Regions from separate parts of the Lentibacillus daqui genome, predicted to be linked through region 2. Evidence: riboswitches for the same ligand, from Rfam matches in the RefSeq annotation. Region 2 holds a riboswitch; each other region holds the start of a gene.
The links. A riboswitch is a leader RNA that binds a small molecule or an ion and turns the genes downstream of it on or off. The one in region 2 is predicted to bind S-adenosylmethionine.

Region 1: linked by a shared signal. The riboswitch ahead of O2S85_RS13440 (homocysteine S-methyltransferase family protein) and the one ahead of O2S85_RS04955 (phosphoadenylyl-sulfate reductase) in region 2 are both predicted to bind S-adenosylmethionine.
Region 3: linked by a shared signal. The riboswitch ahead of O2S85_RS06545 (methionine ABC transporter ATP-binding protein) and the one ahead of O2S85_RS04955 (phosphoadenylyl-sulfate reductase) in region 2 are both predicted to bind S-adenosylmethionine.

The regions. Positions count from the first base shown of each region.
Region 1 is NZ_CP114176.1:2,648,337-2,656,348, forward strand. It holds gene O2S85_RS13415 (methionine biosynthesis PLP-dependent protein) at 1-666, shown strand, start outside; gene O2S85_RS13420 (aliphatic sulfonate ABC transporter substrate-binding protein) at 852-1,853, opposite strand; gene O2S85_RS13425 (ABC transporter permease) at 1,913-2,674, opposite strand; gene O2S85_RS13430 (ABC transporter ATP-binding protein) at 2,658-3,440, opposite strand; gene cysK (cysteine synthase A) at 4,046-4,960, shown strand; SAM riboswitch class I at 5,203-5,300, shown strand; gene O2S85_RS13440 (homocysteine S-methyltransferase family protein) at 5,402-6,454, shown strand; gene O2S85_RS13445 (glutamate-5-semialdehyde dehydrogenase) at 6,552-7,799, opposite strand; gene proB (glutamate 5-kinase) at 7,796-8,012, opposite strand, start outside.
Region 2 is NZ_CP114176.1:945,480-953,491, reverse strand. It holds gene cobA (uroporphyrinogen-III C-methyltransferase) at 1-733, opposite strand, end outside; gene cysI (assimilatory sulfite reductase (NADPH) hemoprotein subunit) at 777-2,510, opposite strand; gene O2S85_RS04960 (assimilatory sulfite reductase (NADPH) flavoprotein subunit) at 2,551-4,389, opposite strand; gene O2S85_RS04955 (phosphoadenylyl-sulfate reductase) at 4,489-5,223, opposite strand; SAM riboswitch class I at 5,330-5,431, opposite strand; gene O2S85_RS04950 (IclR family transcriptional regulator) at 5,596-6,357, opposite strand; gene O2S85_RS04945 (CaiB/BaiF CoA transferase family protein) at 6,463-7,650, opposite strand; gene O2S85_RS04940 (acyl-CoA dehydrogenase family protein) at 7,792-8,012, opposite strand, start outside.
Region 3 is NZ_CP114176.1:1,289,605-1,297,616, reverse strand. It holds gene O2S85_RS06550 (methionine ABC transporter permease) at 1-593, opposite strand, end outside; gene O2S85_RS06545 (methionine ABC transporter ATP-binding protein) at 583-1,614, opposite strand; SAM riboswitch class I at 1,766-1,874, opposite strand; gene O2S85_RS06540 (thioredoxin family protein) at 2,089-2,403, opposite strand; gene O2S85_RS06535 (toprim domain-containing protein) at 2,414-2,767, opposite strand; gene gcvH (glycine cleavage system protein GcvH) at 2,902-3,285, opposite strand; gene O2S85_RS06525 (arsenate reductase family protein) at 3,482-3,838, opposite strand; gene O2S85_RS06520 (acyl-CoA dehydrogenase FadE) at 4,143-5,927, opposite strand; gene O2S85_RS06515 (acetyl-CoA C-acetyltransferase) at 5,972-7,147, opposite strand; gene O2S85_RS06510 (3-hydroxyacyl-CoA dehydrogenase/enoyl-CoA hydratase family protein) at 7,193-8,012, opposite strand, start outside.

The DNA.
Region 1 (8,012 bases), 1.7 Mb from region 2:
GAAGTTGATATCAAACAGATTGCCAAGCTAGCGAAAAAGCATCAGCTATTATTAATTGTGGACAATACATTTCTCACCCCGTACTTACAACGCCCATTGGAGCTGGGGGCAGATATTGTGATTCATAGTGCGACCAAATATATCGGCGGGCATAATGATGTGTTGGCCGGATTGGTGGCAGCAAAGGGTAACGAGCTTTGTGAACAATTAGCAACCATTCACAATGCCTCAGGGGCGGTGCTTTCCCCATTTGATTCATGGTTATTAATACGCGGGTTAAAAACTCTTTCGCTAAGGATGGAAAAACATCAGCAAAATGCCAGGGACATTGCTCATTTTTTACGCGAACAGGATGAAGTAGTGGATGTGCTTTACCCTGGTAAAGGTGGTATGCTATCGTTCCGTCTCCAACAAAGTGACTGGGTGGATCCTTTTTTACAGCAATTACAATTAATCACATTTGCCGAAAGTCTAGGAGGTGTGGAAAGTTTTATTACCTATCCGGCAACACAAACCCATGCCGACATACCGATTGAAGAGCGGGTGAAGCGAGGTGTAGACGATCGGTTATTACGTTTCTCTGTTGGGATTGAACAGGCAGATGACTTAAAGCAGGATTTAAAACAAGCATTATCCGCTTTAGTCAAAGAACCGCAACTTGGATAAAGAGAAATTTCTTTCGGTTCTGGTTTTCTCTTAAAATAGGACAGACGGATCCTATCATCAGTTAATACAGAATAAAATTAACAGCCTGCAAACATTGGGTGCAGGCTGTTTTTATATTGGCGTTTATCCAGTCAGGCAAGCAAACATTAGACTGGCGGTAGTTATTTTTTTAATAATCTCACGCTTTACTCTTCAATAAAACTCTTGTCAACGAAGGCACTAAAATCCGGTTGTTCCTTAAGAAACTGCAAATCGAAGGAAGAATCCCCAAATTCCTGAATCGTATCTTCATCAACGTCATACACGAAATTCGTGCGTTTCCAGGCGCTTTCCATCACATCACGTTCCATTTTTTGTCCGGTAATGTCATCAATACTTTGAATGGTTATATCAATCGCTTCGTCCTGATGCTCATTAATATAATCAATAGAAGCTTTATGGGCATCAACCATTTTTTGTACCAATTCCGGATTTTCTTCTTTCAATTCAGAACTAGTTACAAACACTGCGGCCGGTAATGTTTCTCCAAACGATACTTCATCGAAATCAAGTAGAACATTTGCCTCTTCCTTCAGTTCCAACATTGATCCCCATGGTTCCGGAGCTGCGGCAATGTCAACTTCCCCTTTCTCAAACATCGTCGTATATTGGGCTGGTTTGCCAGTAACATGTTTCATCTGGCCGCCAGTTCGGTTTGAGGTAATCCCCGCTTCCTTCATATAGGTTTCATACTGGACATCATGTGTACAACCTATACCCGGAGTAATAAATGTAGCGTCCTTAATATCATCTACGGTCTTGATGCCACTGTCTTTTCGGGATAAAACGACGGTTCCACCAGTCGATGAACCTGCAACTACCTCGACGTCCACTCCGGAAATGTAATTATTCATTGCCGGTCCCGGTCCAACAAGCCCGCCTTGGATTTCCCCGGCTGCCAGTGCGGTCATAAATTCTCCACCATCCGGAAATGTCTGGTATTCTACATCCACATCATCACCAAGTTGTTTTTCATATAGCTGTTTTTCAATAGCAACCATTGCCGGTGCGTGATTTAAGTTTGGAAAATAACCGATGACAATTTTCTGTTTATCACCAGAAGATCCAGATGCAGAGGAATTGCCGCCGCATGCACTTAATAACAATAAAAACGCCCCAATGACGAAAACAGTTAACGTCTTTCTCATTTAAAGTCCCCTCTCTTTGTGTGGTTATCATGTTTTTTCGATGTTCATCCTAAAATCTATTATGCTGCTTTTTCCAACCCCCATCGTTTTAGTACTTTGTTTTCAATCCGCTGAAATAGCAGCTGATCCGCTACTGAGCCAATGATGCCAATAATAATGATAATACCAATAACCAAACTCATATTATTGAAATCAGATGCGTAGGAAAGGGTATATCCCAATCCGGGACCAGTACTTAATAGTTCGGCTGCCATTAATGCCCGCCAGCTGAATGCCCAGGCCAGGCGAACACCGGTTACGGCATGCGGGATCGATGCTGGTACAACAACTTTTAAAAATAAATCGAAGCCACTTGATCCCATCGTTCGTGCTGCTTGTAAATAGATGGGCGATACGTTTTTTACACCAGTTCGCATATTCATCGTCATCACAAAGGTTCCACCAATAACAACGACAAAAATAATCGATGTCTCCCCAAAGCCAAACCAGATAATCGCAAGCGGTACCCAGACAATACTAGGAACACTTTGGAGCGCCAAAATCATCGTGCCTAGGGTTTCATCTGCTGTTCTCACTGTTGCAAGCAGGAATCCAAGCCCGGCGCCGATTAGAATCGAGATGATCAGGCCGATGAATAAATGCCGAAAACTTGCCAATAAATCATAGACAAGCGTCATATCTAGTAATCCTGAATAGATAGCATTGAATACAGAAAGCGGACTTGGTATCATCGATTCAGGCCAAATGCCAAGAAGGACAATTCCCTGCCAAATGAAAAGGAGTAGAACAAAAAAGATGATTCGTTTAAAAACTACCGGCATAATCAAGTTCCTCCCGTATGACCTGGTCAATTTCAGTCTTCAAAATCCTCATGATTTTCTTTTCCCATTTCGCCATATCCTCCTGTCGTCTCGGGCGGTCAAGCTTGATCTGAAAGTCTTCAATCATCCTTCCCGGTCTTGCTCCCATCACCAGCACCCGGTCAGACAGTTTAATCGCTTCCCGGATACTATGGGTCACAAAAATAACCGTTTTTTTCGTTTCCAGCCAAATTTTTTCGACCTCGTCTTGCAAGACACTTCTCGTTTGCTCATCCAATGCAGCGAACGGTTCATCCATTAACAAAATTTGCGGATTCATGGCCAATACTCTGGCAATCGCCACACGCTGCTGCATTCCGCCAGAAAGTTCGTGTGGATAATGATCGGGAAATTTGCTGAGCTGTACCATTTGCAAATATTTATTCGCGATTTGCGATTGCTCCTGTTTAGCGAATTTTTTTCGTAACGGGAACATGACATTCTCTTTGACACTTAGCCAGGGAAATAAAGCTGCCTCCTGAAACACCATCCCCCGATTCGGATCTGGTCCAATAATATTGTTCTTATCCAGGAAAATCGACCCTGATGTAGGTGTTTGCAGTCCGGCGATCAATGACAACAATGTCGACTTGCCACACCCGGACGGTCCGAGTAAAGAGACAAATTCTCCTTCATTGATGGTCAGTTGAATATTGTTTAATACAAGTAATGGTTCATTTTGTTTTTTTTGAAATTGTTTGGATACCCCATCGACATGTAATTCCACCCTGTAATGCCCCCCCCTTTTTATATAGTTTATAATTCTGATAAAATTAGTATGTTTAATGAGAATTAAAATGATTGTAGCATGGTTTTTATATTTTTCCAATAGGTGACTCGCCTATTTTTCAAAAAAACAGATAAAAATACTGTGAATTTGCTTGAAAAATTGATATTATAGAGTAAACCACTAGGAATTAAAGGGACAAGGAAATGATTCGGATCTTATCGTCAAGGCAACAGTTCGATTGAAATGCTGTTATTGATCGAGTGTGCACCTGGCTCGATCGAGTTTTATATGCTCTCGATCAACTTTGCATCTGGGTCGATCAACTTCACACCCAGGTCGATCAACTTTCATGCGCTATCGATCAACTTCGCACCCAGGTCGATCAACTTTCATGTGTTCTCGATCAACTTTGCATTTGGTTCGATCAATGTAAAGCGTATTTTTTCAGTGATCCCGAAAAGTTCTTCTTCTTAGCACATTGTGTAACTAGCTTGAATTTCAACCATACTAATTCTAGCTTTGATGACTCGGTACTACTGGTGGATGAACCACTCAGCAGTTACATGCCAACAAAAATTTATGGATAAGGGAGTGACTTATGAATGAAAATCGCACAGGATATGACACAATTAATTGGGGATACACCCGTTGTGAAATTAAATAAAATTGTTCCTGAGGATGCAGCAGATGTCTACGTGAAATTGGAACAGTTTAACCCAAGTAAAAGCGTTAAGGACCGGGCAGCGTATAATATGATTAAAGTTGCGGAGGATAAAGGTACCCTGAAGCCTGGAGCAACCATTATTGAACCAACCAGTGGCAACACGGGAATCGGCCTGGCCATGAATGCCGCGGCAAAAGGATATAAGGCCATTATGGTTATGCCGGATAACAGTACCGCAGAGCGAAAAAATATCTTGAAAGCGTACGGAGCCGAGGTAGTCCTCACCCCTAGCGAAGAAAAGATGCCCGGTTGCATTAAAAAGGCTCTGGAACTACAAAAGGAAATTCCGGGAAGCTTTATTCCACAGCAATTTGAAAATGAAGCAAACGCCGATATTCACCGGACAACTACAGCGCTGGAAATTTACGAACAAATGAATGGCAAACTCGATGCATTTGTTTGTACAGCAGGAACCGGTGGAACAATTACCGGTACCGGGGAAGTTTTGAAAGAAAAAATTCCCGGGCTGACAATCACTGTTGCAGAACCTAAGGGATCCCCTGTCCTGTCGGGTGGCAAACCAGGCAAACATAAACTGGTTGGCACAAGCCCCGGATTTGTGCCGAATATCTTAAACACCGACATCTATGACGAAATTATGCAAATCGAGGACGAAGATGCCGTTAACATGTACCGTCAATTACCGCAACAGGAAGGGATTTTTATCGGTCTGTCCGGATCTGCTGCGGTGTATGCAGCCATTGAAGTTGCCAAACGATTAGGCAATGGAAAAAAAGTACTATCCATGGCGCCTGACAGCGGTGAACGTTACCTGAGCATGGACTTGATTTAATTAGGAATAGGGGCGTTCTTCTGTCCAAGCCAAAGGGAGAGCAAATGTTTATCGGCGATTTTTTTATCGTTTATCAACAATTCAACTACATTTATCAGCGGTTTTTGCGATTTTATCGACGAATAGGCGGTTTTCCAATTTATGGTGGGCGTCGAACCTGTCCTCGTGTCCCATTTTCGCTTGACATTTGATTAAGTTGCCCGTATAGTATGTATTAATAATTGAATAAATATTTGAATTTATTCTTATCCAGAGAGGTGGAGGGACTGGCCCTGGGAAACCTCAGCAACAGGCGTATGTACTGTGCTAATTCCAGAAGCGTAATGCTTGAAGATAAGAAATGCTTAAACACACGGTGCCAAGCCTCTTCTTATCGACAGTAAGAAGAGGCTTTTTGCTACCATATAATTTAAAATCCAAGTATACAGGGAGGAAAACAAAATGACGAAGCGTAGTTTGGAACAACGGTTAAAAGAAGGTACGGTTATTGCCGGGGAAGGATATTTATTTGAACTGGAGCGCAGGGGATATCTGCAGGCGGGCTCGTTCGTTCCAGAAGTCGCACTGGATAATCCAGAGGCATTAAAACAAGCTTACCGCGATTTTATGAATGCGGGATCAGATGTGGTACTGGCTTTTACATATAATGCCCACCGTGAGAAAATGCGCATTATAGGTAAAGAAGATTTGTTGGAGCCATTAAACCGGAGTGCTATCCGTCTGGCAAAAGAGGTCGCCAAGGAACATCCGGTTGAAGAGGCGCTTGTCGCCGGAAATATTTCCAACACGAATATCTTTGACCCGAAAAATCCCGAGTCAAAGGAACTAGTCCGCAGCATGTTTGCGGAAATGGTAACTTGGTGCAAACAAGAAGGAGTTGACTTCATTAATGGTGAAACATTTTATTATTACGAGGAAGCACTGATTGCATTGGAAGAAATCACTAAACAGGGCTTACCGGCTGTTATCACCTTTGGATTAATGGGCGAAAATATCTTGCGGGATGGCTACACGGTGGAAGAGGCCTGCAAACTTCTTTCCGAAAAAGGTGCACTCGTCGTTGGGATGAATTGTTTCCGTGGACCAAATACGATGCAGCCATACCTTGCCAACATCCGTCATAACGTTGATGGATATGTTGGAGGACTACCAATCCCATACCGGACGACTGATGAACATCCGACCTTCTTTAACTTGCCAGATGGTGGGTGCAGTTGCCACTTACCATTAGAAACAACTTTCCCAACAGCACTTGACCCGCTCTATCATAATCGATATGAACTGGCGGAATGGGCCAAAGAGGCAAAAAGCATCGGCATCAATTATATTGGTTTATGCTGTGGAGCTTCTCCTGCCATGTTGCGGGCAGTAGCGGAGGCAGCTGGCGTGGAAACCGTTAATTCCAAGTACTCCCCTAATATGGAAAAACACTTTTTATTTGGGAATGATGAGACATTGAAGAAGCATAATTTGGATTATCGGTTAAAAGCTTAACGAAAACTGAAAAATGTGAAAGGTCAGCCCCTCCCCGATTGGTGAGGACGGGCTGACCCTATTTCATCATTTAATATGCGTGGTAATGGTAGTTATTTTATTTTCGCACCTGTCCATTCCCATAAATATAAAATTTACTTGATGTCAATGCACGCAATCCCATTGGTCCACGCGCATGCAGCTTTTGTGTGCTAATACCGATCTCCGCTCCATAGCCAAATTCAGCACCATCGGTAAATCTGGTCGAGGCATTATGATAAACAGCAGCTGCATCAACCAGCTGTAAAAATTGCTTGGCATGCTCGTTATCTTCCGTAATGATCGCCTCCGAATGTTTCGTGCCATAATGATTAATATGCTCAATCGCTGCTGTACATGAGTCAACCTGGTTCACACTGATACAAAGGCCAAGATATTCCGTATACCAGTCTTCTTCAGTTGCCGGTTTTGCTTGGGAAAAGGCTGCACATACCGCTTCATCCCCATGGATCTCCACACCATTTTCAGCCAGCTTTTCTAACAGGCTTACACCGTTTTGCTTCAGCCACTTTTCATGAATGATTAGTGATTCAATCGCGTTACAAACGGATGGGCGTTGTAGCTTGGCATTTAAGACAATCGCTTCAGCCATCTTAGGGTCAGCTGCTTCGTCAATATAAATATGACAGTTACCAGCACCAGTTTCGATGACTGGTACAGTGGATTCACGTACAACGGTATCAATTAAATTCTTACCGCCGCGAGGGATTAGCACATCCAGGTAATCATTTAAATGGAACAATTCTTTGGCTGTTTCCCTGCTTGTGTCCTCAATTAACTGTACCGCATCAACGGGCAAAGCACTGTTGGCAAGCGCATGGCGAATGACTGCAACAAGTGCCTGATTGGAAAATTTAGCGGAAGAACTTCCTCTTAGAATGACAGCATTTCCGGTTTTTAACGCCAGGGTTGCGGCATCGACCGTTACATTTGGTCTTGCTTCATAAATCATCCCGACGACACCGATCGGAACGGATTTCTTTTGCAGTTGCAGACCGTTTTCTTTTTCAATGATCTCCAGCGTTTCTCCAAGCGGATCTTTTTGTAACACTAATTGCCGGATGGCCTGTGCCATATCGTTTACTCTGGCTTCATTTAGCATGATTCGATCAAGAATGGCATCAGACAACCCTTTTTCTTTCCCTTGTTCAATATCTCGTTCATTTTCCACCAGGATGACCGACTTTTCACCCAAAAGCTGATCGGCAATTAATTCCAACGCTTGATTCCGTTCTTCAGTCGTTGTACCTGTCAATGCAAAACTTGCTTTTTTGGCAGATTGCCCTTTTTGCCTAACCTCATTCACAAAATCCCCTCCCCTATTTTTGGTGTCTTGACCCAGCCATCACGATGAATCACCTCGACAAATGGCACAATGGATGTCTTTCCTTCAATGACTTGTTGCAGTTCTTCGGATGAACAGTTTACCTCGCCTTTTCCGAGCAAACCTCTGGAACCATAGACCTCTACCACATTTCCTTTTTGAAACGATCCGCTCAACTTGAAGACTCCAGCAGGC
Region 2 (8,012 bases):
GTTGTTCAAACCATTGTAGTTGCTCCCGTAGTTTGACCACCTCGCCGATAACAATCATCGCTGGATTTTTAATCGTATTACCCCTTTTTGTAATGTTGCCTAATGTTCCAGTTACCGTTTGCTGCTGTTCTGTTGTTCCACAGTGTATTAATGCAACAGGAGTATCCGCCTGACAGCCATAACGAATCAGTTTACTGCAAATAAGTGGCAGATTCTTGACGCCCATATAGATACAAAGGGTATCCACTCCTTGAGCTAGATGCTCCCAATACTTTTCCGAGGCTTCAAGGCTTTTGTTCACGCCGGAAATAAACGTTACCGATGAGCTGTAATCCCGATGCGTTAATGGAATACCGGCATAAGCTGGTGCCGCTGATCCCGATGTAATCCCCGGGACAATTTCAAAGGCAATTCCATTCGCATGTAAAAACGCTGCTTCCTCCCCGCCTCTGCCAAAAATAAACGGATCTCCACCCTTTAACCGGCTGACAACTTTACCTTGGCTTGAAAATTGATAAAGCAAGTCATTGATCTCCAATTGGGTAAGCGAATGCTGATTAGGCCCTTTTCCGCAATAAACAAGTTCCGCTTCATCTGCAGCATGGGTTAAAAGTTCTGTATTCACTAAACGATCATATAAAGTAACATCTGATTGCTGAAGTGCTTTGATTCCTTTGACTGTAATCAAATCCGGATCACCGGGACCCGCGCCTATCAAGTAAACTTTTCCCATCATGTCCACCGATTCTCCTCCCGTATGTGCTTGAGCAACTTCATTATTCCTTATATTGGTTGGTTGCATGGAAATCACGTCCATCTGTTACTTTATCTACATAACCGGCGCGGATCACATAATCACCAAAATGTTCTCCTTCATAACGATTGTCAGCATAATCAGTTAGGATGGTACGGAGGTTTTCCAAAATTTCTTGCTCCCCGATATTTTCTCGATAAAGACGATTTAAACGGTCGCCGGTAAAACCACCACCAAGGTACATATTATATTTTCCCGGTGCTTTCCCGATAAAGGCGATTTCCGCAAGCGCGGGTCGTGAACAGCCATTGGGACATCCTGACATGCGAATAACAATTTCTTCTTCCCGTAAACCGACCTCATCCAAAATTTCTTCTATCTTCTCAAGCAGAGCAGGCAAATACCGTTCCGACTCAGCCATGGCTAAACCGCATGTTGGGAAAGCAACACATGCCATGGAATTCCGTTTTAATGCAGAGTGTTGTTTTCCATCTGTCAATCCATATTTTTTTACCAGTTCATTGATTTCCTCCAATTTTTCATTCGCGACATTGGCAATAATCAAATTTTGATTTGCAGTAAGCCGGAAATCTCCAGTATGAACTTTAGCAATTTCTCTTAATCCAGTCTTGAGCGCATAATCATCCGTATTCTTCACACGACCATTTTGCAGAAATAACGTTAGGTGCCATTTACCATCACCCTTTACCCAGCCATATCGATCCCCATTACGAGCAAAATGATAAGGATGTGCGGCCTCTAATTCCCAACCGAGACGTTCAGTTAACTCAGTCTTAAACCAATCCAGACCATGGGCGTCGATCGTATACTTGAAACGGGCGTTCTTCCGATTCGAGCGATTACCATAATCTCGTTGAATCGTCATGACTTTCTCCGCTACCTCGATGACATTATCCTTTGAACAAAAGCCAATCACTTTTGCAACCTGTGGATATGTTTCCGGTTCACCATGGGTGCTTCCCATACCACCGCCAACCGCTATATTAAATCCTATTAATTTTCCGTCTCCCAGGATCGCAATCAGTCCGAGATCCTGTGAAAACACATCAATGTCGTTGGATGGTGGAACCGCTAAACCAATTTTAAATTTTCTCGGCAGGTAAAAGCGGCCATACAATGGTTCGATATCCTCTTGCTCTTTGGTATCAACCACTTTCATCTTATCCAGCCAAATCTCGTGGTAAGCGTTTGTTTTTGGTGACAAGTGTTCACTGATTTGTTGGGAAAGCTCGTAAACTTCTTTATGAACTGCAGATTGATACGGATTCGGGTTACACATGACATTCCGGTTAACGTCACCACAAGCAGCCAAGGTATTCATCAATGCCTCATTCACTTCTTTGATCGTCTGCTTTAGGTTCCATTTTAGAATCCCATGCATTTGAAATGATTGCCTTGTCGTTAATTTCAAAGTGTCATCCGCATATTTGGTTGCTAAATCGTCCATAACCAGCCACTGTTCAGGCGTTGCGACACCACCTGGGGCTCGCACACGTAACATGAATTGGTAAGCCGGTTCCAGTTTTTTACGACGTCGTTCATCCCGAATATCCCGGTCATCCTGCTGGTAGCTTCCATGAAACTTTAACAGCTTCGTATCGTCATCCGATATAGCCCCTGTGATTCGATCCGCCAATCCTTGTTGAATCGTCCCCCGTAAATAGTTACTTTCATCCTTTATTCGTTCCAGATCACTCGGTGGCCCATCCTGTTTAAATGAATCATACGCTGCCATCGTCAAGCTCCTTCCCTTTTTGTCTTCTATTTCTTGCTCACTAATAGACATCCCGTTGATACCGTTTCTGCTGTCGCATTTCTTTCAAGTACTGTTCGGCTTCCTCATGCGTCATACCAGCTTCTTGTTCCACAATAGTGATTAGCGTTTGGTGAACATCCTTTGCCATTCGCTTTTCATCACCGCAGACATAAACGTGGGCACCTTCCTCGAGCCATTGATAAAGATCCCGGCTATTTTCCAGCATCATGTTTTGCACATATACTTTTTCCTTGGAATCACGTGAAAATGCGACATCCAATCGGGTTAGGTAACCTTCCTTCAACCAGTTTTGCCATTCGACTTGATAAAGGAAGTCACTAGTAAAATGTTGATCGCCAAAGAATAACCACGTTTTCCCTTTTGCTTCTAACTCTTCTCGTTCTTCCATAAAAGCCCGGTAAGGCGCGACTCCCGTACCAGGTCCAACCATAATCACGGGAACATCTGGATCGGCAGGAAGCTTAAAATTCGGATTATGCTGAATATAAACCGGTAATCGATCACCAGGTTCCAATCGTTCAGCCGTCTGAAGCGAACAGACACCAGCTCGATCGCGATTATGGGCATGATAGCGAACCGTTCCAATCGTTAAGTGAACTTCATCCGGATTTGCTTTATGGCTGCTTGTAATCGAATAAAGTCTTGGTGGTATCTTTCTAAGAATCTGTACAAATTCGCCTGGTGTCAGCTCCCGTGTTGGCGGAAAGTCATTGATCAAATCAAGCAAATCCCTGCCAACAAGATAATCTTTCAACGTTTCCTCCTGCCCTGGTGCAACTAAATCCACCAACTTATCATTTCGGAAAATCTCCGCCGCTTTTTGCATGAGTGGTTTTGTCAGACAGGTAATTTCCAGGTTTTTATGCAATGCATCATAAATCGAACGAATATCACCTTTTTTATTTACCGGTACAGTTTCTTCAGGATCCCAGTTCATCTCGTGGATCAGTTGATTTACCAGAATTGGATCGTTTTCCGGGATGATCCCTACACTATCACCCGGTTCAAAGGAAAAATTAGACCCCTCCAGTGATAATTCCAGATGACGCGTTTCTTTATTTGATCCGCGACCATTCAAATTGAGATTTTCCAAGATTTCTGCCTGAAATGGATTAGTTCTGGAATAGGTTGGCAGATCATGTTCTTGTGTTTGACTCCCCACCTGTTGGGTATGTGCATCGTCCGATTGCGGAACGGCTTTTTTCGCTTCACACACTTTTTCTAATACACCGTTTATCCATTCTTCTGCGGGTTCATCAAAATCAACATCACAATCAACCCGTGGATGAAGTCTTTCCCCACCTAACTCCTCCAACCGTTTATCAAAATCTTTCCCTGTTTGACAGAAAAACTCATAGGACTGATCCCCCAAGGAAAGTACCGAAAAACGCAAATCCTTTAGTTTCGGTGCTTTTCTGCTAAACAAATATTCGTAAAAGGAAACGGCATTATCTGGAGGATCTCCTTCTCCATGCGTGGCTGTCACAATCAGCAAGTCTTGCACATTCTTCAACTTTTTTACTTTAAAGTCATCCAGGGCCGAGCAGGTTACCTTAAAACCCTGCCCCTCTATTTTTTTAGTTAGCTCCTCTGCCAACGTCTGCCCATTACCGGTCTCGGATCCGAATAAAATGGTTACTTCTCTTAAAGCGGGTTGGTCGATATTGGTTGGTGCTTGCTCCTGATTTGGCACCGTCAACCCGTTTTGTACTGTCAGGGAAGCTGCCAAATATCCGCTCAGCCAAACTTTTTGCGTCTCTGTCAAGGTTGGAAGCAGACGTTGCAAAATATCGGTTTGTTCTTGACTAAATGGGCTATTGTTTACTTGTAATTCCAAAACAAATTCACCTCACAATAAACATAATTATATTTATTAAATATATCGCTTTACTAAGGTTTAAAACAAACAGTGTCATTAGCCATTATATCAATAAGGTTACTGTCCGTTACTGCCTGGCAAATGCAATCCACACTCTGTTTTATTAAATCCTTGCCATCTGCCTGCTCTGGGATCATCAGAATCCGTTACTCGTGACGTACAAGGAATACAACCAATGCTTGGATATCCCTGATCATGTAGTTCATTATATGGCAAATCATTGTTTTTGATATACGCCCATACATCATCCCACGTCCAATGAATAAGCGGGCAAATCTTAATTGACTTGAAACGTTGATCCTTATTCACAAAATCAGTATGTTTACGACTTGCCGACTGCTCCCTGCGAAGACCGGAAATCCATGCAGGAGCGCCTTGTAAAACATCTTCCAGTGGTTTTATTTTCCGAATGAAACAACATTGATCCGGATTTCGTGTCCATAAGGCAGAACCATACTCCGCCGCTTGTTCTTCCAACGTTAGCTCTGGCTTTTTTAATTCAATGCGAAGATCGGGATATTTACCTTTTACCTTATCAATCAAATCATAGGTTTCTTGAAAATGAATCCCTGTATCTAAAAAAACAACGCTTGCATCTTGTTTCACCTTTGAAATTAAATCAATTAATACAATCCCCTCAGCACCAAAGCTACAAGCATAAACAACACCATCTCCGTATGAATCGTAAGCCCATTGTAAGATTGGAGATGCCCCTTGTGTCTCGTCAACCGGGTGAAAATCTTTAAAAGGGTCACCAGGAAAATTGTCGTACGTAATCGGGGACTTTTCCATTTATCATCCCTCCATAATAATTTGAGGTGAAAGTCGTGTATATAACCAGCCCCCCTCCAGCTTTGGAAGAAGAAGGGGGCAGAACTTAAATCCTAACCTAGCTCCCTTCTTATCTTTCAGACTATGTCTGCAGGATTTGGCACAGTGTTTCATACAACCTGTTGCCGAAGCTTCACCGGGCCTTTCCCTCCACCTCTCATGATAAGAAAACTTAAAATCAAACTAACTTTATAGGAATTGTATATTATTGAAAAAATGATGTCAATACTTATTTGAAAAATGGGCTTTAGGACACATAAATGTTTCTTTTTCCAATCTCTGTTCTGTAAAAAATAATGGGGCAGGAAATCCGATCCCCTGTCCCATCTATACTTAGTCTTGCTTGTATCCTAAAACATAAGAAATCTTAGCCGCCCCTTCCATCACTTTTTTTGCTACTTTGTACTTTTGCTTTTCATCATAATGATTTAAAGGAATAACACAAGTAATACAACCAATCACCTTTTGTGTCGAATCAAAAATTGGAGCGGCAGTACCTGATGCACCCGCCAATCGCTCACCTAAAGTAATCATATAGCCTTGTTCGCGTATTAGCTTTATTTCATCACAAATTTGTTCCTGTTCATCAATGTCAACCGCCTCTTTTTCAAAAATCCTCTGAATTTCATCATCATCCAAGTGAGCCAATACGACCTTTCCGCTTGCCGCAATATGGATAGATTGCAACACACCGATTTCCAGAACATATTGCAAAGGATTTTGGCTGTGTACGCCCTCAACAAAGGAAATCTTCCTATGCTGTGGATGATATAGTCCTAAATAGACAGATTCAGTAATCGTGGATGAAATTTCCTCCATGAATGTTCTGGCAACCTGTTTGATTTCTACTTGTGACGATATAATGGAAGCCATTCGAACGAGTTCGGGCCCAATGGTGTATTTTCCGGTTTGGGCGGATATACCTAATATGTTTTCATCTCTTAACGTTTTTAGATTACGATGCAAGGAGCTTACCGGTATTTCCAGATAACGTGCCAGTTCGTTTACTCCCCAGTCTGATTTTTCATCGGTAAATGCTCTGATGATTGCAAAAGCTTTGGAAATGACATTTGGATTAAAACGTGAATTCACCATATCGTACTCCCCCCCCATATTAATAAATATTATGGGCTAGAAAAAAGGAACTTTCAACCAAATAGTCGTAGTGAACTGACCTGCATCTACTGGCCTCCTTTACCCCTAAATAGCCCCTTCTTCTTTTAATTGATCTATATCTTCTTTGGAAAGACTCATCTCTTGCTGCAAAAATAGTTCAGTGTGTTCTCCCAAAAGTGGGGGATGTTTTTTAATCGAAATTGGCGTTTTAGAAAAAATGACTGGATTTCGCACTAATTTCACCTTACCCAAAGTAGGGTGTGGTATTTCTTCAACCATTTTTCTTGATTGAACTTGCGGATGTTCAAACACCTCTTTTACATTATTGACCGGACCCGAAGGCACTCCTTTTTCCGAAAGTAGTGTAAACCATTCATTTGCATCTTTCCAAACCATTATTTTTTGTATCTTGTCTGTTAATTCTTCCCGATTTTGAATGCGTTTGGCATTTGTTTTAAATTTAGCCTCTTTACTCCATGAAGGCATGCCAAGTATTTCGGAAAACTTCTGAAACTGCCGATCATTCCCGCAGGCCACCATGAGAGGTTTATCCTTGCATTGAAATACCTGATAGGGAACAATATTGTTATGATTGTTCCCTACTCTTTTGGAAACATTCCCCTTCATTAAATAACTACTCGCGACATTTGCTAGAGAGCTAACTTGCACATCCAATAAAGAAATGTCAATCTGTTGACCTTCACCGGTTAAATCTCTAATCCTTATTGCTGAAAGAATACTAATTACTGTATATAATGAGCTCATAATGTCTACTACTGGCAGCCCGACACGTGTTGCTTCTCCATCTGGTTGACCAGTTACATCCATTAAACCGCCAACCGCCTGCAAAACCGGGTCAAAACCAGGTTCTTTAGCAAAAGGACCTGTTTGACCGTATCCAGTGACTGAGCACATAATTATTTTTGGATTGACCTTTTCCAAAGCAGAATACGCTAATCCTAAACGCTCCATCGTACCTGTTTTAAAATTTTCTATTACCACATCAGCATTTTTGACAAGATCTAAAAAAAGTTTTTTTCCCGACGCCTTTTTTAAATTCAATGTAATCGCTCGCTTATTACGGTTTGCCGATAGATAGTATGTACTTTCATTATCAACAAAAGGCCACCAATCACGAATACTATCGGTACCTCCTGGCGCTTCCACGCGAATCACATCGGCTCCTAGATCACCCAGTATCATCGATCCAGCCGGTCCCGCAAAAACCCTCGACAAATCAAGAACCCTTATATCCTCCAACGCTTGCTTCATTGTAAATTCCTCCTTATCTGATTGGGACAGCATATATCTAATGGAATAGTTCAGTTCGACGTTGTCTCTCCCCCTGTCCCACCACACACTCCATGTAAACGTTTTGGCAACAAAGGAAACATTTCTTGTCCACGTCCGACTCTATTGCAAATCACTCGCTAAATGAAACCGCCGTGGAATTTTATGCCGATTTGCATCCTTAATTCCCAATGCATCTTCCGCGATGAGGATTCGTTGAACATTTGGTGCACCTTCGCCCATGTGCAACATATTCGCATAGTTCATATACTTCATGATCGGATACTCGTCAGTCAAGGCATAACCACCAAAAATTTCATAGGCAGCACGAGTTGCTCGTGTTG
Region 3 (8,012 bases), 340 kb from region 2:
GTACAAACAAGGACAACATCAAAGTCACGTCGCTGGAAACCAAAATAATAGGCATAATTACCTAATCCTCCAGCGCCAATTACTCCAGCCATTGCCGTATAACCAATTAACGCAATTGCGGTCACCGTTAATCCGGAAATCAAAGCAGGCATCGATTCCGGCAGTAAGACGCGAAAGATAATTGTTCTTGTTTTTGCCCCCATGGATTTTGCAGCCTCAACCACACCTTTATCCACTTCTTTTAGAGCAATCTCAACTAATCGGCCATAAAACGGTGCCGACCCGATAATTAAGGCAGGCAATGCAGCATTGGGGCCGCGAATCGTTCCTAGTAAAAAATCGGTAAATGGGAATAACAAAAAGATCAAAATAATAAATGGGATCGCACGAAAGATATTGACAGCAGCAGCAACAATTAGGTTAATAAATTTATTCTGCCATATCCCATCTTTAGCTGTCAGGTATAAGAGCAACCCTAGTAAAATTCCCAGAATAAATGTACCAAGAAGTCCCAATAAGGTCATATAAAATGTTTCATAGGTCGCATCCCAAAAATCTTCCATATTCAAATTAGGAAATAAATCAGTCAGCATCACGGAACACCTCCACTTCTACCGAGGTATCCTGAATAAACCGGAGCGCCTTGTTCAATTCAGACGTTTCGCCGATCATCTGAACAAACAATGTTCCATAGGCTCCTGCCTGTGTCTGCGTAATTTTTCCCTGCAGGATATTTACGTCGATGGAAAACTCCTTGGCCACCTTGCTGATGAGTGCCTGATTGGCAGTTTCCCCAATAAAATGCAGACGAACAATTTTACCATGCTCATATGTGTTAATCAGATCTGTTACACCTTCATTTTCATCTGCTGTCCCCATCACCTGTTCAACAAAACGCTTCGTTACCTGCTGTTGCGGCCGCAAAAATATGTCCAACACATCGCCTTGCTCCACAATTTTTCCTTTTTCCATGACAGCGACCTGGTTACAAATTTTGCGAATGACGTGCATTTCATGGGTGATTAAGATAATCGTTAATCCCAGCTGTTTATTAATATCCACCAACAGGTCCAAAATGGAATCGGTTGTTTCCGGATCCAACGCCGAAGTTGCTTCGTCACATAATAATACTTTCGGGTTATTTGCAAGCGCTCTGGCAATTCCCACCCGCTGTTTTTGTCCACCACTTAACTGGGATGGGTAAGCATTCTCGCGTTCCGTAAGACCAACAAGATTGATTAATTCCTTCACCCGCTTGTCACGCTTGTCCTTTGGAACACCTGCAATCTCCAGCGGAAATGCGATATTGTCTTTGACCGTCCGTGACCAAAGCAGATTAAAATGTTGAAAGATCATACCGATTTCTTGTCTGGCAACCCGAAGCTGTTTCGCATTCATCTCGGTAATATCGTGGTCATGGATAACAATCCGTCCGCTCGTCGGTTCCTCCAGCCGATTCAGCAGCCTGACAAACGTACTCTTTCCCGCCCCGCTATATCCGATCACCCCGAATATCTCGCCTTCTTGTATATCTAACGTTAATTCATTCACAGCAGTGATTTGCTCATTATTGGATGATGAGAAAATTTTGCTCAACCCTTCAATCGAAATCAAGAAATAGTCCTCCTTTTAAAATCCTTCCAGGGCAAACCATACAGGAAACAAACTTAAATCATCTGTATTTTCATGATTATATTATGCCCCACATAACGGAAAAACGTCTTTCTGCGGGGAACAGAAAGACGTTTTTAATGTCTTCTAAGTTCCCTCATCTGTCAAAGTACTACTCTGCAGGAATTGGCACCTTTCAAACGAATTGCCTGAAGGTTGCCGCGGGTTCACAGGGCCAGTCCCTCCACCGCTCAAGATAAGAGATTTATCATATATTGCTGTTAATAATAAATTAAATATTAGCATTGCAAATCACTAGTGTCAATATGAAGTTCAATAGTTCGCTAATTCCCAATTATCCTACATCAATTGGTTGGTAGATCAACCGCCTGCAAAAGGCAATATAAGAATATGGATACCCTGTCCTTATACCCTTTGTCCATGCTGGATCCACTTGTTTGCCAGAGCCTCGTTGAATTATGATGTCGCAAACAATTCCGGTTTATATTCAAGCAAATAGTGATAAATATTGGCAATGGAGCGGAATGCATAAACTCGCTCCTTGATTTTTCCATCTTGTTTGATGAACAAACACGGAACACTTTCGATCTTGTATTCCTGCATAAACTCCGGATTTATTGAGGCGTTCATTTCGTAAAAAATATTTTCCTGATGTACAGACTCGATCTTATCCAGCATCGTCCTGGCCAGTTTACACGTACCACACAACGGGGTGAAAATATATAGAAAATAACTCTCTTTTGCTTTTGCTTCTTCTGTAAATTGCTGCAATACGATCACCCTAAATTAAAAATATCGGATTAACCTCAATGCTTTTGCTAACCAAAATTGTCGCAAGTACCTGCTCGGGCGTTGTTGCTACTTCCCGGTACTCACTACTGACATATAAGTGATTGGCATGCGGAAGTTCCCGGGCCAATTGTTTGCGTAACTTGATCCCTGAATCATCCTCATCAACTAAAATAAATACGTCTTTATTATCCAAATCGTACGCATATAATAGTTCATCAAACCGTTCCACACCCAGCGTTCCATTCGTACAAACAATTTCCAGGTCCTCTGTGATGACTTTTTTGATTTGCTTTTTATCGGTTAACCCTTCAACAATAATCACCTTATCCGATTCATTTGTCATGATCCCATAGCACTCCTTACCAATTCAAGCAAAAAGCTTCCCTATTACCATCTTATGATGTGAATAAGGCTGACTATACACCTTCTTTTTCGGTGCAAGCCAGCCTTCTGACATGTACTATTCATTTGTGGAAATTAGTCTTCCTGCGTTACTTCTTCGTATTGTTTAGCCGACAGCAGGTCATCCATTTCTGATTCATCCGATGGTTCAACGACAATCATCCACGCCTTTTCATATGGTGATTCGTTCACAAATTCAGGGTTGTCCTCTAAATCATCATTTACTTCAACAACTTTACCACTAATTGGCGCATACAATTCTGAAACAGTTTTTACCGATTCCACACTTCCGAAAGGCTCATCTGCTTCGATGTCGTCACCAACTTCTGGTAATTCAACAAAAACAATGTCGCCTAATTCATCTTGGGCAAAATCTGTAATTCCGATTCTGACTTTATCGTCTTCTTTTTTTACCCACTCATGTTCTTCTGAATATAATAATTCTTCTGGTAAGCTCATTGAAAATCCCTCCGTTAAAGTGCGTTCAAAAAGGAGTATAAAAAGGACCAAGATCAGCTAAGGTCTTAGGGCGTCCTGTTGTAACGTCAACAGTAGTCTGAGGTCATTTTTACCGGACTTTTTGAACATCCTCTTTATTCATTGCAATATTACTATACTAGGTATTCTCGTTTATTTCTAGTATTTCACTTTAATTTTACAACCAATTTTCCTGAAAAGTTTCTTCCTTAAATCCAACCGTTACATTCTGTCCATCCGTGACGATCGGCCGTTTGATCAACATGCCATCGGATGCGAGCATTTCTGCCATTTCTTCGGTGCTTGCATCCTTAATTTTTTCCTTGAAATTTCCTTCCCGATACTTCTTGCCACTCGTATTGAAAAACTTCTTTGCAGGCAACCCGCTTTTCTCGATCAATTGCATCAATTCTTCCTGTGATGGCGGGTTGTCCACAATATGTATACTTGTATAATCTATATTGTGTTCATCCAGCCAATTTTTCGCTTTTTTACAGGTACCGCATTTTGGATACCAGTAGAATGTCAATGCCATGTGAACCACTCCTTTGCACCCTTTTTTGATTGCATATATTATAACAAAATTAGATGTACATAGTCGAAGAAAGCGCAATTACTGGATATTACCGTTAAATATATAACCATTTGAAACCCTCCTGCTACAGATTACAGCAGGAGGGTTTTCACATTTTATCCTTCTTCAGTTAAAAAACTCATTTGGTGGATCATCATAGGGAGATTTCGACAAAAATACTGCCAGAATTCCGAAAAAACAGTCCCCCCCAAATTCTCTTCTCGGCGGGAACAGCTATACCCGAATTCATTTAACGAACACTACTTTATACAAAATATTTTTCTTCTTCAATAATACCTTTAGCAATTTCACGCTTCTTGGCAATTACATTGGTTGGTGTGTGGCGCGTTAATTTACGTAACGATGACAGCATCATTCGTAATGTATCGCCTTCTTCAACAGCAATTAATGTTTCTTTGGCATCTGCTTCAATCCGATTAAATGCCTCCTGAACATAGACTTGCGTATAAAGCAGTTTTTGTTTGTTTTGTTCTTCTCCTGATTTGTTGATCGCTTTTTCTGTACGTAGAATAGCTGCCTCCATGTTGTACACTTCATTAACCATATCAGCCAGATTCACGAGGATTTCCTGCTCGTTTTCCAATTTTTTTGCATACTTTTGCGCTGCCAGACCGGCACCAAGCAAAATAATTTTCTTGGCGTTTTTCAAAAGGTGTTTTTCCTGTTCCAGTGTTTTATCCCCAATCTCTTCCGGCATCATCATCATGAGTTCTTCCTGCAAACTTTTCGCTTTTTGCAGTAATGGCAATTCACCCTTCATCGCTTTTTTCAGCAATGTTCCTGGCACGAGAAGGCGGTTGATTTCATTGGTCCCTTCAAAAATACGGTTAATTCGCGAATCACGATACATACCTGCGACTTCATATTCCTCCATGAAACCATACCCTCCGTGGAGCTGTACGGCTTCATCAGCTACATAATCAAGACATTCCGAGGCCGAAAATTTGTTCAGGGAACACTCGATTTGATATTCCGCTATTGCTTTTGCTATTTCTTTACCATCTTTTAATTGTTCATCCGTTAGTGAACCCATGCGTTGTTCAAACAGACCCACTGTACGATAAACGGCACTTTCATTGGCATAAGTTCTCGCTGCCATGGTTGCCAACTTTTCCCGCGTTAAGTTAAAGTCGGAAATTGACTGGCCAAACTGTTTACGCTCGTTCACATATTTCGTTGCTACTTCAATTCCGCGTTTTGAACTACCGACAGCCCCGATAGCTAATTTATAACGTCCTACATTCAAAATATTGAAAGCAATTTTGTGTCCTTTGCCTTTTTCGCCTAATAAGTTCTCAACAGGTACCTCTGCATCTTCCAAAATTAATGTACGTGTGGATGAACTTTTAATTCCCATTTTATTTTCTTCATTTCCAGTAGAAACGCCGGGAAATTCGCGTTCAACGATAAAGGCCGTGAAATGTTCACCATCAATTTTGGCATAGACAACGAATACATCAGCAAATGCCGAATTAGTGATCCATTGTTTTTCGCCATTTAAAATATAATGGGTACCAGCCTCATTTAATTTTGCTGTTGTTTTTGCACCCAGGGCATCGGATCCTGAGGAAGGTTCTGTCAGTGCGTATGCTGCTAACAGTTCACCCGTCGCCAGCTTTGGCAAATATTTTTTCTTTTGATCATCGTTTCCGAAAAATACAATCGGCAGGGAACCAATACCAACGTGTGCCCCATGTGTAATTCCAAATCCACCTGCACGGGCAAATTTTTCAGTAATCAACGATGAACTAATTTTATCTAATGCCAGACCATCATATTCTTCTGGAACATCTGCACCTAATAATCCGAGCTCACCAGCCTTTTTAAGCAAATCTACCGAATAGTCAAATTCATGATTTTCCAGTTTGTCTTTCACGGGCAGGACTTCGCCGGAAACAAATTCATCGGTTGTTTTGGCAATCATTTTATGTTCCTCTGTAAAATCCTCTGGTGTGATAATATCATCAGCGGTTAAATCTTCTACTAAAAAAGCTCCACCTTTAAATAACTTTTCTTTTGTTTCACTCATTGTTAACGTCCTTTCTATTAATAATTTACCAACGGATTAATAGATTAAATTAACTCAAACACCCCGGCAGCACCCATACCACCACCGATACACATCGTTACAACACCAAATTGTACGTTCCGGCGCTTCATTTCATGGATCAAACTCAACGTTAATTTCGTACCGGTCATGCCTAGTGGATGACCAAGGGCAATTGCTCCACCATTGACATTGACAATATCCGGATTCAGATCCAACGCGCGGATAACGCGAACCGATTGGGACGCGAATGCTTCGTTTAACTCAAACAAGCCGATATCTGATAGTTCAAGGCCGGCAATTTTTAATGCTTTCGGTACAGCCGCAACCGGTCCAACGCCCATAATTTCTGGTTCAACACCAGCTACCGCGAAGGAACGGAATTTGGCCAGTGGTGTTAATCCTTCAGCAGACGCTTTTTCCCGATCCATCAATAATACGGTTGCTGCCCCATCACTCATTTGCGAGGAATTTCCCGCTGTAACCGATCCTTTTACATGAAAGGCTGGCCGTAGTTTCGCCAATATTTCCATGGTTGTTCCTAGGCGAACCCCTTCATCCATTTCAAATGTAAAACTTTTTTCTTCAATTTTATTATCTTCTCCTACTACGCGTTCAGTTACTTCGACTGGTACAATTTCTTCTTTGAATTTACCTTCCTGAATAGCTTTTGCTGCCCGTTCATGACTGCGGACGGCGAAAGCATCTTGATCCTCACGGGAAATATCAAAACGATTGGCTACTTCCTCTGCGGTGTGCCCCATTCCCATATAATAGCCCGGCGCATCCTGGACAAGCTTGGAATTTGGTTTTACCACATGGCCACCCATTGGGATAAGACTCATCGATTCTGCACCACCGGCAATCATCGTGTCACTTGCCCCAATCATAATCCGCTCGGCCGCAAACGCAATACTTTGTAAACCCGATGAACAAAAACGATTAATCGTAATCCCCGGTACATCATGGTGTAATCCTGCAAGTCCCGCAATATTTCGTGCCATATTCGCTCCTTGTTCTGCTTCAGGCATGGCACAGCCAATAATCACATCATCAATATTTCCATCGTAATTCCCTGCTTGTTTTAATGTTTCCTTAAGCGTTAAGGCTGCTAAATCATCCGGTCTGGAATTTGCCAGCGACCCTTTTTTTGCTTTTCCTACAGGGGTTCTTGCACCTGCAACAATAACCGCTTCCTTCACTTTTATCCCCCTCTTCTATTTATCAAACCTGGACCTTAAGCTTTTTTAGTTGCGTAATGGCTTTCCTTTCAGTAACATGTGCTGCATCCGGGCCTGTGTTTTCGGTTCGCCAATCAGGCTCAAAAATGCCTCCCGCTCCAGATCAAGCATAACTTGTTCATCAATGAATGTACCCTCTTTAATGCGACCTCCGGAAAGTACATAAGCCAGTTTTTCAGCAATTTTCACATCATGATCGGATGCATAGCCGCTTAATTTCATTGATTTGGCTCCCATAAGCATCGCAGCATATCCTGACTCACCAACAACTGGTATTTTTTCTCGTTTTGGTGCTTGATAGCCCGCATTCGCTAAAGCCAGAACCTTTGCTTTGGCATCATGTAACAGATGATCCGGATTCACACTAATAGCATCATTACCATTTAAAAAGCCATTTTCCCGTGCTTCTGCTCCAGATGTGGACACTTTTGCTGTGGCAACTTTTTCAAACACATCATTGGCTACCTTGGATAAATCGAAGTCGATACCTTTTGGCAAATGGCGAATTTCTTTCAAATAAAGTTCTTTCGTACCGCCTCCGCCTGGGATGAGGCCAACTCCTGTTTCAACAAGCCCCATATAGGTTTCCGGTGATGCTTGTATGGCCGCTGATGACAAGCAGACCTCGGCACCGCCGCCCAGTGTCATATTAAATGGCGCTGCAACAATTGGTTTCTCTGAATACTTCATGTTCAACCCAACGTTTTGGAATTGCCGGACAACCATATCCAGTTCAAAAAAGTTGTCATCCTGTGCTTCCATCAGCATCATGGCAAGGTTTGCACCGACACAGAAATTTTTAGCCTGATTGCCAATCACAAGCCCT